2 regions of the Kribbella sp. NPDC050459 genome follow, and region 1 is predicted to be linked to the other one. Evidence: riboswitches for the same ligand, from Rfam matches in the RefSeq annotation. Region 1 holds a riboswitch; the other holds the start of a gene.
The links. Region 1 has a riboswitch for FMN ahead of ribB (3,4-dihydroxy-2-butanone-4-phosphate synthase). Riboswitches for the same ligand answer to the same signal wherever they lie in the genome.
Positions count from the first base shown of each region.

Region 2: another riboswitch for FMN. It lies ahead of ribD (bifunctional diaminohydroxyphosphoribosylaminopyrimidine deaminase/5-amino-6-(5-phosphoribosylamino)uracil reductase RibD); the one in region 1 lies ahead of ribB (3,4-dihydroxy-2-butanone-4-phosphate synthase).

Region 1 covers NZ_JBFAJQ010000018.1:78,292-85,705, forward strand. Annotated here, with positions in the region: gene AB0I12_RS38535 (sugar-binding transcriptional regulator) at 1-658, opposite strand, end outside; gene AB0I12_RS38540 (DUF4038 domain-containing protein) at 688-2,262, opposite strand; FMN riboswitch at 2,310-2,443, shown strand; gene ribB (3,4-dihydroxy-2-butanone-4-phosphate synthase) at 2,528-3,142, shown strand; gene AB0I12_RS38550 (transketolase C-terminal domain-containing protein) at 3,126-4,094, opposite strand; gene AB0I12_RS38555 (transketolase) at 4,091-5,002, opposite strand; gene AB0I12_RS38560 (sugar phosphate isomerase/epimerase family protein) at 4,999-5,994, opposite strand; gene AB0I12_RS38565 (carbohydrate ABC transporter permease) at 6,035-6,931, opposite strand; gene AB0I12_RS38570 (sugar ABC transporter permease) at 6,928-7,414, opposite strand, start outside.
Region 2 covers NZ_JBFAJQ010000022.1:61,369-68,782, reverse strand. Annotated here, with positions in the region: gene AB0I12_RS41345 (ABC transporter substrate-binding protein) at 1-108, opposite strand, end outside; gene AB0I12_RS41340 (DNA-binding protein) at 289-897, opposite strand; gene AB0I12_RS41335 (VWA domain-containing protein) at 1,007-2,911, shown strand; gene AB0I12_RS41330 (serine/threonine-protein kinase) at 2,922-3,956, shown strand; gene AB0I12_RS41325 (MFS transporter) at 4,005-5,216, shown strand; FMN riboswitch at 5,274-5,407, shown strand; gene ribD (bifunctional diaminohydroxyphosphoribosylaminopyrimidine deaminase/5-amino-6-(5-phosphoribosylamino)uracil reductase RibD) at 5,580-6,575, shown strand; gene AB0I12_RS41315 (riboflavin synthase) at 6,576-7,202, shown strand; gene pnuC (nicotinamide riboside transporter PnuC) at 7,199-7,414, shown strand, end outside.

The DNA.
Region 1 (7,414 bases):
CGATCCCGACCAGGGCGTCGGTGAGCTGTCCCCACGTGCCCAGAACGTCCCGAACCGACACATCGTTCATCATCGCCCGGCGGACGGCGGGGGTGCCGACCAGCCCGGGAGCGGGCAGGTAGACCGGCATCCCACCGGTCAGCTCGGCGAACCGCGCGGTCAGCCGGGTGGCCTGCATCTGCACCGCGGCGTCGCCCAGCCCGCCGACGATCTGGACCACCTTGTCCACCACCGGAACGCTCTTGCGCGGCATCCGGTCGACAGCGCTGATCAGCGTCTCGCTCCACGACGAGATGCCGACCACGTGCCCGCCGGTCAGCGTCATGTCCAGGTACGCCGCCGCGCCCGAACCGAGCGCCGGCAGCACGTCGTCGCCCACGCCGAGGGTGTCGACGACCACGGCGTCCCGCAGCCCGTACCGGCCTTGCAGCTCGTCCTCGAGGTCGCTGTGCACGCCGCTCGGCATGGTCACCACCGTGTGCACGATGCCGACCTCGACGGCCTGTTTCAGCATCCGGGAAACGCGCGCCTGGGACAGGTTCAGCTCGGCGGCGATCTGCGGCTGCCGGATGCCCTTCTCGTGGTACATCCGGGCCACCTTCGCGAGCAGCCGCAGCTCGTCCAGCCCGGGCCGGCGGACACCACGGTTGCTGTTCACGGTGCTCCCTTCGAGACGATCAACCTGGACTATAGGCAGATGTAGACCCGCGGTGCGCCACCGGCGTCAGGCAGTGGACTTCCCGGCGTGTCCCGCCGGCCGGTCGCGACGACCGAGCCGTCGCGCGGGTCGACGATCGAGTAGTTCAGCGGGACCGTGTCGTCGAACACCATCACCTGGCCGCCGTTCTCGCGGTACACGATCAGGCCGCCGTCGGCGGTGCTGAGGGCGCGGCCCGAGATCACCCGGGTCCAGTCCGGCGCCATGTCGGTCGTCGGCAGCCCGTCGAGGATCTTCCCGAGCATCCCGACGTAGGTCGACCCCTCGAAGCCGATCGCTTCCCGCCAGCCGGCACCAGGGGCGAGGAAGAACTCGGAGTGCCCCGGCTCCTCGCCGTGCAGCCGCCACTGCCACAGACTGCCCGCGCCGTAGACGACGCCCATCGTCCCGCCCGCGCACAGGTTGCTCCACGCCTCGTGGCCCTGCCACCAGCCCTCGGCCACACCGGTTCGGCCGGTGTGCTCGTACGTCGGTTCGCCGTTCGCGACCGCCTTGACCGGGTGGTTCCGCCACATATCGGCGACCCGCTCGGGGACATGCTCGCCGGTGTGGCCGGTCTGGCACCACTGGAAGTCGAGCCACTCGGCGTCCTGGTGGGCGTCGGCGCGGATGTGCGGGCGGTAGTGGATGCCGGTGGGCTGCTCGTAGCAGTCGACCGCGTGTACCTCGGCGCCGCCCGCCGCGGTCTGCGGCTCGGCTCCGGAGCCGTCGCCGCCGACCAGGTAGATCGCCGGCCGGGCGCCGTACCGCGCGACGAGGTAGCGGCAGTAGGCGGCGTACTCCTGCTCTGGCACCACGGTGCCGGCCACGTCGAGGCCTTTCCAGCCGAACCCCTGGAAGACGGGCTGCAGGACCGGGACGATGCCGTGCTCGACGAGGATGTCGAGGAGGTCGTCGAGGTACTGGAAGTACTCGGCGTTCAGCTGCCGTAGGTGACCGTCGGGCAGGTCCTCGAAGCCGACGTCGAAACCTTCGTCCTGGGTGCGGTCGCGGGGACCGACCGCGCGCATGTCCGGCTGCACGGTCATCAGGAGTACTGCGTTGAATCCCTTGGACTGTCTGTCCTGAGCGTACTCACGGACCTGCTCGGGGGTAGCGCGCCACGGGAGAGCCCAGGCGGTGTCGGCCACCAGCAGCGCCGGCGTCCCGTCCGCATGCACGAGACTCCGCCCGCCAGGCGACATCCGCCAGAACCCATGGCGATAGAACGGATTGAGCTCGTCGTCGAGCGCGGGGGCCACGTCGAACTCCCCGAAGCCGGGTGCTGGGGGCACGTCCGGCCGGGTCGGCGTCGGCTCGCTCGTCCACCGCCAACGGCCGGCAAGCGGCGCCGCGAAGCGGACCTTCCGCACCACAGCAACGCCCGCCGCGGCGGCTCCTCCGGCCGCACCATCGCCCGGTCCCGTGCTACCTCCCGCCGCCGCGCCGCCGCCTGAGGCGGAGAACGTGGGGCGGCGGAGTGCCAGGCCGGACTCGTGCTCGAAATCGACCCAGTCGCCCGTAGCCGGCAGTTCGATCTCTCGCCAGACGGATGAGATGGACATGACACTCCTGGGGTGGTGGTTGCCGTTAAGCTGATGGTCGAGAGAACACACGTGCTCTGGGGTCGGTGAAATTCCGAGCCGGCGGTGACAGTCCGCGACCCGTGATTCCGCGAGGAGGAGCGGTTGACCTGGTGGAACTCCAGGACCGACGGTGAAAGTCCGGATGGGAAGACGCACGTGGCAGTCGCACGTCCTCGGAAATGGGGGCGTGGGCTTGTCGTTGCCCCCGGAGTGCTCTGCGTGCACTGCCGAGAGGACAACGACCGTGAACACCGTCACCAGCCTGGACACCATCGAGCGCGCCGTCGCCGAGATCGCCGTCGGGCGACCCGTGGTGGTCGTCGACGACGAGGACCGCGAGAACGAGGGCGACCTGACCTTCGCCGCCAGCCTCGCGACCCCCGAGTTGATGGCCCTGCTCGTCCGCCACACCAGCGGCTACGTCTGCGCGCCTGCCGCGCCGGAGATCCTGGACCGGCTCGAGTTGCCGCTGATGGTGCCGGACAACCAGGACAGCCTGCGGACGGCGTACACCGTGTCCGTCGACGCGGCGACCGGCGTCGGCACCGGCATCTCCGCCGCGGACCGGGCGCGGACCGTCCGCGTGCTGGCCGATCCCTCGGCGCAGCGCGCGGACCTGATCCGGCCCGGCCACATTCTGCCGTTGCGCGCCGTCGACGGCGGAGTCCGGCAGCGGCCCGGTCACACCGAGGCCACCGTCGAACTCGTCCGGCTGGCCGGACTGCCGCCGGTCGGCGTGATCGGCGAGCTCATGAACGACGACGGCACCCTGATGACCGGCGCCGACCTGCGCGGTTTCGCCGACGCTCATGGCTTCGCGATGATCTCGATCGCGGATCTCGTCAGCTACCTGGCCTGAGCAGCTTGCGGGCGGCGTCGGCGATGCCGTCCGCGGACAGGCCGTACCGGTCGAGCAGGTAGCCGGCCGACCCCGTCGGCGCGAACTCGCCGATGCCGAGGATCGACACCCGGGTCGGGTGGTGCTGGACGACGGTCTCCGCGACCGCACCGCCGAGCCCGCCTCCCGGCACCGCTTCCTCGGCAGTCACGATGCCGGCCGTCTCCCGCGCGGCCGCGACCACGGCGTCGACGTCCAGCGGTTTCACCGTCGGCATCGACAGCACCCGGGCCGAGATCCCTTCCGCGGCGAGCCGTTCCGCGGCGGCCAGCGCCCGCCACAGCACGGTCCCGTTGCTGATCACGGTGACGTCGTTGCCTTCGCGGACCGTGATCGCCTTGCCGAGCCGGAACTCGTAGTCGTCGGCGTACACCTTCGGCACGCTCATCCGGCTGACCCGGATGAACACCGGCCCGTGCGCGGCGGCCGCCCAGCGCAGCGCGGCCGCGGTCTCGACCGGATCCGCCGGCACGATGATCCGCAGGCCGTCGATCGCGCGCAGCCAGGCGATGTCCTCGATCGAGTGGTGTGTCGGGCCGAGCTCGCCGTACGCGACGCCCGGGCTCATCCCGCACAGCTTCACGTTGGTGTTCGAGTACGCGACGTCGGCCTTGATCTGTTCGAGCGCACGCCCGGTGAGAAAGCAGGACGCCGCCGACACGAACGGGATCCGGCCGCCGTTGGCCAGCCCGGACGCGACCCCGACCATGTCCTGCTCGGCGATGCCGACGTTGATCAGCCGGTCCGGGAACGCCTTGCGGAAGCTGTTCAGCTTGCTCGACCCGACGGAGTCGTTGACCACACCCACGATCCGGTGATCGGCCTCGGCGAGCTCCGCGAGCGTCTCGACGTACGCGTCCCGGCAGTCGTACCGGGGCTGGTCGGCGATCGAAGGGGTGTGTACGGCGGTCATGCCGGCTCCTTGGCAAATCCGGGAACAACAGCTTCCAGCTCGGTCAGTGCCTGCTGGAACTCCGCCGCATCCGGCACCCGGTGGTGCCAGGCGACGTTGTTGCTCATGAACGAGATCGGGTGGCCCTTGTGCGTGTGGGCGATCACGAAGGTCGGCTTGCCCGGGCGGAACGGTACGGCGGACAGCACGTCGAGCAGCTCGCCGTGGTCGTGGCCGTTCACCTCGACCACCGCGAATCCGAACGCGGCCGCCTTCTCCGGCAGCGGGTCGAGGTCGTTGGTCTCCTTGGTGGTCGCGCCCTGCTGCAGCCGGTTCCGGTCGACGATCACGGTCAGCCGGTCCAGCTGGTACTGCGAGGCCGCCATCATCGCCTCCCAGTTCGACCCCTCCTGCAGCTCGCCGTCGCCGACCAGGACGTACGTCCGCCGCAGCGAGACGTCGAGCTTGGCCGACAGGGCATGACCGACCGCGACCGGCAGGCCGTGCCCGAGCGGGCCGGTGTTCGCCTCGACGCCGGCGACCTTGTTCCGGTTCGGGTGCCCGTTCAGCGCGGACAGCGGTTTGAGGAAGGTCGCCAGCTCCTCGACCGGCAGGAACCCGAACGCGGCGAGCGTTGTGTACAGCGCCCCGGCGACATGGCCCTTGCTGAGGATGAAGCGGTCCCGCTCCGGGTCGTCGACCGCGTCGGGCGAGATGTCGAGCACGGCGCCGTACAGCGTGGCCAGGATGTCGATGGCGGAGAAGTCACCGCCGATGTGCCCGGCGCCGGCGTGGTGGACCAGCTTCAGGTCCTGGATCCGGATCTGCTGGGCGGCCTCGGCGATGTGCACGATCTGCTCGGCGCGGCTGCTGTGGATCGGCAGCCGTCCGAGGACCGGCAGCGTCGCGTGCTCGACTGTCAGCGTCATACGATCTCCGCCATCGAACTCAGCAGGACCTTCTGGACCAGCTTCTGCGCCGCGAGGGCGTCGTGGGACGCCTGCGCCGCCGCCAGCGCCTCCTCGTCCAGGACGTCGAGCGCGTGGTGCACCGCCTTCAGGAAGGTGATCGCCTGCTTCGCGGCCTGCACGCTGTCCTCGCGGAACGGGAACTGGTCGAGCTGCCAGACGCCGTCCCAGTTGTTCCGGCGCAGCGTGTGGAAGAACTCGAACGTCTCGACCAGGTGCACCGAGCCGACCACCATGTCGTCGTCCCAGCCGCGCAGGTTGTCGTTGACGTCGATCGCGAACAGCCGGCCGTAGTCGATCGCCAGCTGCGCCGCGTCGGCCGGCGTCTCCTGGCCGTACAGCGAGTGGCCGAAGTCGAGCAGGATGCCGAGGTTCGGCAGGCCGATCTTCTCGATGCCGAGCAGCGTGCGCGCGACGTTCGGGAAGATGATCTTCACCCGCGGCTCGCGCGGCTTGTACTCGATCACGAAGTTGATGTCGGGATGCGCCGACACCAGCTCCTTGAGCCCGTCCAGCGCCAGGTTCCAGATGTCGTGGTAGTTGACCTGGAACGGATAGTCCCAGCCGTCCTGGCCGGGCCACAGCTTCACGTACGAGCAGCCCAGGTCCTTGGCCAGCTCGGTTGCCTGGTGCAACAGCTCCAGCGCCTGCTGACGGACCTTCGGGTCCGGGTTCGTGAACGACCCCTTGACGAAGTCCTTGGTGTAGATCTCCGGCGTGATCGCGATCGCCTTCAGGTTGTTCCGCTGCAGCGCGGCCTTCACCTCGTCGAGCGTGCCGTCGTACCCGGCGAACGGCCAGTTCAGGTCGACGACGGAGAGGTCGCCGACGGCGCCGGCCCGGTCGATCTGCTCCAGCAGCCCGACGGGCTCGCCGTACCCGTCGGTGGCGTAACGGTCCTTGTAGGTGGCGAAGTGCCAGATACCCGCGCCGAAGACCGGCATGTCTGTCATGGTTTCGATTCTCCTTGTCATGGGGCGGTGTGGGGCGGTGTCAGCCCTTCAGCGAGCCGGCGGTGAGGCCGCCGACGATCCAGCGCTGAAGGAGGGTGTAAGCGATCAGGATCGGCACGACGGCGATCAGGATGCCTGCCGCGAGGCCGGTGTTGTTGTTGGCGAACTGGCCCTGGAAGTTCAGCAGCCCGACCGGGATGGTCTTGTGCGCGTCGGAGTTCAGCAGGATCAGCGCGAACAGGAACTCGTTCCAGGTCGCGACCGCGTCCAGGATCGCCACCGTGACGAGGGCCGGCACCGACAGCGGCAGGATGATCGTGAAGAACACCCGCCAGTCGCCGGCGCCGTCCACCCGGGCGGCCTCGATGATCTCGTCCGGGAGCTGCCGGAAGAACGACTGCAGCACCAGCACCTCGAACGGGATGCCGAAGGCCAGGTACGGCCCGATCAGCCCGAAGATGCTGTCGGTCGCACCGGCCTGCCGCATCATGATGAAGACCGGCACGATCGTGATGTAGATCGGGATCGTCAGCCCGAGGAACACCGAGAACATCACCGTCCGGCGGAACTTCATCCGCAGCTTGGCCAGCGCGAACCCGAGCATCGCCGACACCAGCACACCGAGCGGCACCTTGATCGCGGCCAGGATCGCGCTGTTCTTGTACGTCGTGGCGAAGTTGCCGATGCCCCACGCGTCCTTGAAGTTGGACCAGGTGAGCTGATCGGGCCAGGACAGCGGCCCGTTGCCGATGAAGTCGGACAGCGGGCGTACGGCGGTGATCACCAGCAGTGCCAGCGGTGAGATCCAGAAGAGCGCTATCACCGCCAGGACGAGCGTCATCACCAGGCCGCGACGCCCTTTGGGACCGGAACTGATCGGTTCGGTGGCGGCAGCCTGAGCCGGCGCGGTCACCTGGGCCGGGGCGATGGTGGTCATGAGGCCTCCCTGGTCTGGGAGCGGACGTACGGGATGCCTACCGCGATCGCTACCAGCGTGATCACGACGGCGATCGCGGTGCCGTAACCGGCTTGGTAGTACTGGAAGACGTTGAAGTACATCCACGTCCCCATCACCTGCGTCGACGTCCCGGGACCGCCGTACGTCATCGCGTAGATCATGTCGAAGACCTTGAACGAGTCGATCAGCGACAGCGCCAGCACGATGTAGTGCGCCGGCCGCAGGCTCGGCATCGTCACGTGCCAGAACTGCTGCCACTTCGTCGCGCCGTCGACGGTCGCTGCCTCGTACAGCTCGTTCGGGATACCCTGCAGCGCGGCCAGATAGAGCAGCATCGGGAACCCGGTGCGCAACCAGATCGCCGGCACCATCACGGCCCACAGCGCGGTCGAGTCCTGCCCGAGCCACGCCTGCGCCAGCCCGTCCAGCCCGATCAGCCGCAGGAACGAGTTGATTGCGCCG
Region 2 (7,414 bases), on a different contig from region 1:
CAGCGTGCCCGCCGACATCAGGCCCAGATCCTGGCCGCCCGCCGCGGCGTCGTCCCCGTTGCTGCCACAGGCAACCATCGCGCTCGCCAAGGTGATGGCCCCAACCACTGCGACAACCCGCCGAAAAGCGCCGAACGCGCGCACAACTGTCTCCTCACAACGTCAACGAAGGCAGGGCGGTTCGCCGCTGCCGCAGCAAGCCAACACCAGCGCTGCGACCGGCATTCCGTGCCGACGAAGGGTGAGACGGGGCCTAATGTCTACTCGGGCTGTGCTATATCAGAGCAATCAGCCGTGATGCTGGTCATAGTGCGCGAGCGCGTCCGCGGTCCGACCGGTGCCATAGGCAAGTAACAGCTCGGCCACCCCGGGTGACACCGCGGCCGCCGCCGTGGCTGCCCGCTGGATCTCGTCGGCGGACGCGACCGCGCGGAAGAGATCCTGGATCTCCCTCACGACGGCGCGTGCGGACGGTGCTTGCGTGTCGGGTGGCCCGCCGGGAATCGTCAGCGGCCGCACGAACCTGGCCGGCGGATCGACAGGCTGCCCGGCCGTGGCCGATCGCTGGAGGTGGGTCGTCGTCGGCCGTGTGTAGGCGCTGGTGGCGGCGCGGATGCCGTCGAGCTCGTGCGCGACGTGCTCGGGCTCGATGCCGCCGGCCACCGCCAGGTCGGCGAGCTCGGAGACGGCCCGCAGCCGGGACACGACGGCCGGATTGCCGATCTTCACCCGCTGCGCGCTGACCAGCTGCGAGAGCATCGGCGCCGACAGCCCGATCACCTGGGCGAGCCCGCCCTGGGTCAGGCCGAGCGTTGCGGTGATCCGCCGGACCACCTCGCCGAGCGGCTCGCCGTACAACTCGACCTGCTGCTGCAGGTTCTGCGCCGTCTGCTCCATGCAAAGATCTTCGCATTTGCGAACCCGAATTTCCAGCCTGGAACCGGCTTGACATTTGCGATAGCAAACTGCCAAGGTTTGCGGCAGCGAATCTCAGCGGAGGACAACGATGACGACTCACCAGGCTCACCGCCGCACCGCGGTGTGGGCTCTCCTCGCCGTCACGCTCGCCGCCGTCCTGGGCGGTCTGACGGCGCCGACGGCACTGGCGGACCCGGCCCCGAGCGGCGGCAAGCTCGTGCTGGTGCTGGACTCGTCCGGCTCGATGGCGGAGCCGGCCGGTGACGGGCAGACCAAGATCGCGGCCGCGCGGACGGCGCTGACGAGTGTGGTGCGCAAGCTGCCGGACGGCGCCGAGGTCGGACTCCGGGTGTATGGCGCGACCGTGTTCAAGCGCACGCAGGCCGGCGCCTGCACCGACACCCAGCTCACCGTCCCGATCGGCACCGGCAACCGGCCGCAGTTGCAGGCAGCCATCGCCAAGTACAAGCCGTATGGCGAGACGCCGATCGCTTACGCGCTCCAGCAGGCCGCGAAGGACGTCGGCCCGGTCGGCCAGCGCACGATCGTCCTGGTCTCCGACGGTGAGGCCACCTGTGCACCCGAGCCGTGCGCGGTCGCGCGATCGATCGCCCAGCAGGGCATCGACGTGAAGATCGACGTCGTCGGGTTCCGCGTCGGCGGGAAGGCGCGCAGCCAGCTCCAGTGCGTGGCTCGCGAAGGCCGCGGCGACTACTACGACGCCGACTCGACCGTCGACCTGGAGGCGGGCCTGGACCGGTTGTCCACCAGGGCGTTCCGGCCGTTCCGGCTGTCGGGCACGCCGGTGCGCGGGGCCGCGCAACAGGAGGGTGCGCCGGTGCTTGCCCCGGGCCACTACCTGGACACGTTCGGCACCGATCGGACCGCGAAGTACTACACGATCAAGCGGACGATGGCGAAGTCGACGCTGCGCGCGGGGATCAGCTTCCGCCGGCCGGTTCCCGGCGGCACCGTGATCGAGGCCGCGGTCAAGCTGAACACGCTGAGCGGTGAGGCGTGCGGCTGGAGCTATCCGCTGTCGTTCGAGGGCGAGCAGGGCATCGCCACCGGTTCGGCGTCGAGCTGGACCGGCGACTACCCGAAGGAGTGCGAGACCGACGAGCAGCTCGTGCTCACGGTCTCCGGCGGCAGGGACTACGCCCAGCTGAAGTCCGCGCCGTATGAGCTGCGCGTCGACGAGGAGCCGGCCGTCGAGTCCACCGCGAACCTGCCGGCCGAGGCGGGCGACCCGACCTGGACACCGATGCCGGGTTCGACGCCGCGCGAGATCGTCCCGGGCTCGAGCTTCGCCGACGCGCCGCTGGTCGCCGCCGGCAGCTACAAGACCACGCTGATGCCCGGAGAGGTCCAGCTGTACAAGGTGAAGGCGGACTGGGGGCAGCGGATCCAGGCACAGGTGTCCATTCCGCAGCTCGGTGCGGCGACCGCGAAGGCAGTGGACGTCGGGCGGTATGTCGACCTCGACGTGATCTCGCCGACCGGTGAGGACGTGTACGCCGTGTTCGCGAAGAAGGTGCCCGGCGGGGCCGGCAAGCGCACCGTGCTTGACCCGCACGGCACGGTCAAGGCGATCACCACGAAGGAGATCCGGTACCTGAACCGCGACGGCGCGAACAACCAGGACACCGGGACCTCGCTGCCGGGGGAGTACTACGTCGCGGTGTCGATGACGCGGAAGACCGACGACAAGGCCTTCACCGTTCCGATGACGCTGACCATCGGCTTCGTCGGCACGCCCGGCACGGGCAAACCGACGTACGTGGACGGTGCTACGCCGGTCGCCGGCGAGTCCGTGACACCGAGCACCACGCCGTCCCAGGATCCGGGTCAGCCCAACCAGGCGAGTGGTCCGGTGCAGGGGCGCGTCGACGGCGACGCCGGTCCGCCGGTCGCGCTGGTGGCGGGCTTGGGCGGTGGGGGTCTGCTGCTCCTGATGGTCGGCGTGCTGCTGGTGGTCCGGCTGCGGCGGTAAGTTCTGGGCGGTGGAGGCGTTTGCGGGCCGGTATCGGCTGATCGACCTGATCGGGACGGGCGGGATGGGCTCGGTCTGGCGGGCCTGGGACCTGCGGCGGGCGACCTTCGTCGCCGCGAAGGTTCTCGGCCAGCACGATGCGGCGACGCTGCTGCGGTTCGTCCGGGAGCAGTCGCTGCGGATCGAGCATCCGCACGTGGTCGCTCCGCACGGGTGGGCCGCGGACGACGACCGGGTCGTGTTCGCGATGGACCTGGTCCGCGGCGGCTCGGTGGCGACCCTCCTCGGCGACCACGGGCCGCTGCCCCCGGCGTACGTCGCCGTGCTGCTGGATCAGCTGCTGCACGCGCTGTCCGCGGTGCATGCCGCCCGCGTCGTGCACCGGGACGTGAAGCCGGCCAACCTGCTGCTCGACGTCACCGGGACGGGGCGGCCGCACCTGCGCCTGTCGGACTTCGGCGTCGCCGGTCTGCTCGACGAGCCCCGGATGACCCGCCACAGCACTGTCCTCGGGACGCCCGGCTACCTCGCACCCGAGCAGCTGACTGGTGCGGACCCCGACCCGCGCCAGGACCTGTACGCCGTCGGCGCCGTCGCCGTCGAACTCCTCACCGGCGAACGCCCCGGCGCAACCGGCCCGCTCCCGAAGCTCGGCGGGCCGCTGGGCACCTTCATCAGCATCCTCACGGCGAAGGACCCGTCCGATCGCCCCGCCTCCGCCGCAGCAGCCGGCCGCCTCCTCGCCGAAGCCGGCACCCTCCCGCCACCAGGCACCGATCCCTGGACCCACACCCCCGACGCCCCCGAGGTCTTCGACCAACTCCCCCCACTCCCACCCAACTGGACCCCCACCCCACCACCCGCCCAGCCAACCTCGGCCGCCCACACCCCACCGACAGGCCAGGCCAAACCGACCGGACAGGCGGCGCCGGTTGGGCGGGGGACACCGATTGGGCGGGGTCGGGTGTTGTGGGTGGTGGCTGTGGCTTGTTTGGCTGGGGGGATTGGGCTGTTGGGGACGGCCGGCTGGCTGCTCTTTGGCTGAGAGGTAGTTCGTCGGACCTCGGGGGCGTGGCGTGGAAGACTTTTGGTGATGGAGCCGTCAGTGGTCACCGCGCCGACGAGGGGTCGGCTGCGGTTTCTGATCGCCGCGCTGGCGATCACGACGACCGTCGGGTACGGCGTGCTCACGTACGCGTTCAGCGCCCTCGTCGGCCCGATGAGCCACGAGCTGTCCATCTCCACCACGACCGCGGTCGGCGCGTCCACGATCGCCGTGCTGGTCAGCGGCCTCATCTCGATCCCCGTCGGTCGCCGCCTGGACGTCCGCGGCGGGCGCGGTCTGATGGCGTCCGGCTCGGCCCTGGCCGCGGCCGCCGTCCTCGGCTGGTCGCAGGTCCAGAACACCGTCCAGTTGTTCGCCGTCTTCGTCCTGATCGGCGTCGCCTGCGCGATGGTCCTCTACCCGCCCGCCTTCGCCGTCGTGGTCGCCGTCGCGGCCCCGACCGCCCGGACGAACTCGATCCTCACGATCACGATGGTCGGCGGACTGGCCAGCTCGATCTTCATCCCGCTCACCGGTTACCTCGCCCACAGCCTCGGCTGGCGCTCCGCCCTCGTCGTGCTGGCCGGCATCCTCGCCGTCACCACAGTCCCGCTGCACTTCCTCGCCGTACCGCGGGAAGCGCCACTGCCCACAACCACGCGGCACCCGAAGTCACCGGCCAGAGTTCTGCGCGATCCCGGGTTCTGGCTGCTCGCCGGTGCGTTCGTCGTACACAGCGCGGCGCTCGCCGTGATCGCCGTCCACCTGGTCCTCTACCTCGTCAGTCTGGGCCACCCGCCGGCGCGGGCGGCGAGCCTGGCGGGGCTGCTCGGCCTGATGTCGGTGACCGGGCGGCTGGTGGTCAGCGTGTCCGCCCGGTGGTTGCCGATGGCGACGATCACCGCGCTGATCCTGCTCGTCCAGGGCGTCGCGGTCGCGCTGCTGCCCGCGGTCGGAGAGCACGTCGGCGGGGCGATCGGGTGCCTGGTGCTGTTCGGCCTGGGGTTCGGGGTGTCGTCGATCGCGACCCCGGCGATCCTGCTCGACCGGTACGGCGCGAGCGGCTTCGGCATGATCGCCGGGATGCTCGGCACCCCGACCACGATCGCGAAGGCGGTCGGGCCGCTCGTCGGCGCCGGGCTGGCCGGCGCGTTCGGGTACCGGCCGCTGATCCTCGCGGTGGCCGCCGGCTGCGCGCTGGCCGGAGCGGCGCTGGCCCTCACCCGCCGGCTGGTGCCGCCGGCGTCGACCAGGATGTGACCTGGGTCGTGGTGCGGGTTGCGGCAGAGGGCATACTTGAAGCACGAGTGAACCCACTCGCGTGCTCCGGGGTCGGTGTAATTCCGAGCCGGCGGTAACAGTCCGCGACCCGGTCGCTGCGGTATGGCGATCGGTTGACCTGGTGGAATTCCAGGACCGACGGTGAAAGTCCGGATGGGAGGCGCACGCGGTCGACGGGTGCGCTCTGGCGCCCGACGGCGCGGAGCGTGGGCTGTGACGGCCCGCGCGACGCGGTTCCCGGTGGGCGGCGGAGCGGACGTGCCGGCCGGAGGCCCCGGAGTGCGTCCGTGACGACGAGGGGCCCGAGCAGTGAACGACGCGTCGCCGATCGACATCGCCTGGATGAGGCGTGCTGTCGAGCTGGCTGCGAGAGGTGTCGGCAGCACCCATCCCAACCCGGTGGTCGGGTGCGTGATCACCGGCCGTGACGGGCATCCGGTGGGCGAGGGCTTCCATGCCGTTGCCGGCGGACCGCACGCCGAGGTCGAGGCGCTGCGGATGGCCGGTGCCCGCGCCCGCGGCGGTACGGCGTACGTCACGCTCGAGCCGTGCAACCACACCGGCCGGACCGGTCCGTGCGCGGACGCCCTGATCGAGGCCGGGATCGCGCGCGTCGTGTACGCCGTACCCGACCCGAACCGGACCGCCGCGGGCGGCGCCGAGAAGCTGCGGACCAAGAACATCGAGGTCGTGGAGGGCGTACTGCGCTCCGAGGCCGAGGCGGTGAATCACGTCTGGCTGCACAGCGTGCGGGTCGGGCGCCCGTTCGTCACCTGGAAGTTCGCGACCACGCTCGACGGGCGGTCCGCGGCGCCGGACGGGACCAGCAAGTGGATCACCGGCCCGATCGCGCGGGCCGACGTCCACCGCCTGCGGGCCGAGTGCGACGCGATCGTCGTCGGCACCCAGACAGTGCTGAACGACGATCCTGAGCTGACGGTCCGCGACGAGAACGACGTCCCCGCGGCGCGGCAGCCGCTGCGGGTGGTCGTCGGTGACCGCGAGATTCCGCCGACCGCGCGCGTCCGCAACGACCGCGCCGAGACGTTGCTGCTGCCGACCCACGATCCCGCCGAGGTGCTCCGGCAGTTGGACGACCGGCAGATCCGGCACCTCTGGCTTGAAGGCGGCCCGACGCTGGCCGCCGCGTTCCTGCGCGCCGGTCTGGTCGACCAGATCGTCGCGTACGTCGCCCCGGCCGTCCTCGGCTCCGGCTACGCCGCGGTCGGCGACCTCGGCGCGGAATCGATCGACCACCTGCGGCGGTTCAAGCTAGCGGACGTCACCCGCCTCGGCGACGACGTCCGGCTGACCCTGGTTCCTCTGGGAGGAAAGTAGATGTTCACCGGCATCATCGAAGAACTCGGCACTGTCGAGTCCCTGGACCTGCTGGACGGTGACGCCGCGCGGCTCACCATCCGCGGTCCGAAGGTGACCGAGGACGCCGCGCACGGCGCCTCGATCGCGGTCAACGGCTGCTGCCTGACGGTAGTGGAGTACGGCGGGGGCCTGTTCACCGCGGATGTGATGCGCGAGACGCTGCAGCGGACCAGCCTCGGCGGCCTGGAGAAGGGTTCGCCGGTCAACCTCGAGCGGGCTGTCGCCGCGCACGAACGGCTCGGCGGCCACATCGTCCAGGGCCACGTCGACGGCACCGGCACTATCGCCTCGCGGACCCCGTCCGAGCGCTGGGAGGACGTCCGGATCGCGACGTCCCCGGAGATCCTGCGGTACGTCGCCGAAAAGGGCTCGATCGCGATCGACGGCGTCTCGCTGACCGTGACCGACGTCGACGACGCGACCGGGACGTTCGGGGTCAGCCTGATCCCGACCACGCTGGAGCTGACCGTGCTCGGCGCGAACAAGGTGGGCGACACCGTCAACCTCGAGGTCGACGTGATCGCCAAGTACGTCGAGCGGCTGCTGACCGCCGGCACAGTGCAGGACAACGGAGGCGAGAAGTGAACGCGATCGACTGGCTGCTGCACTCCCAGGTGACAATCGCCGGTTCGCCGGTGCTGGTCCGGGAGATCGTCGGCAACGTGTTCGGTCTGGCCAGTGCGCTGTTCGGCATGCGCCGGCTGGTCGCCGCGTGGCCGGTCGGCATCGTCGGCAACGTGCTGCTGTTCACGGTCTTCGTCGGCGGGATCTTCGACACCCCGCAGGACAAGGACCTC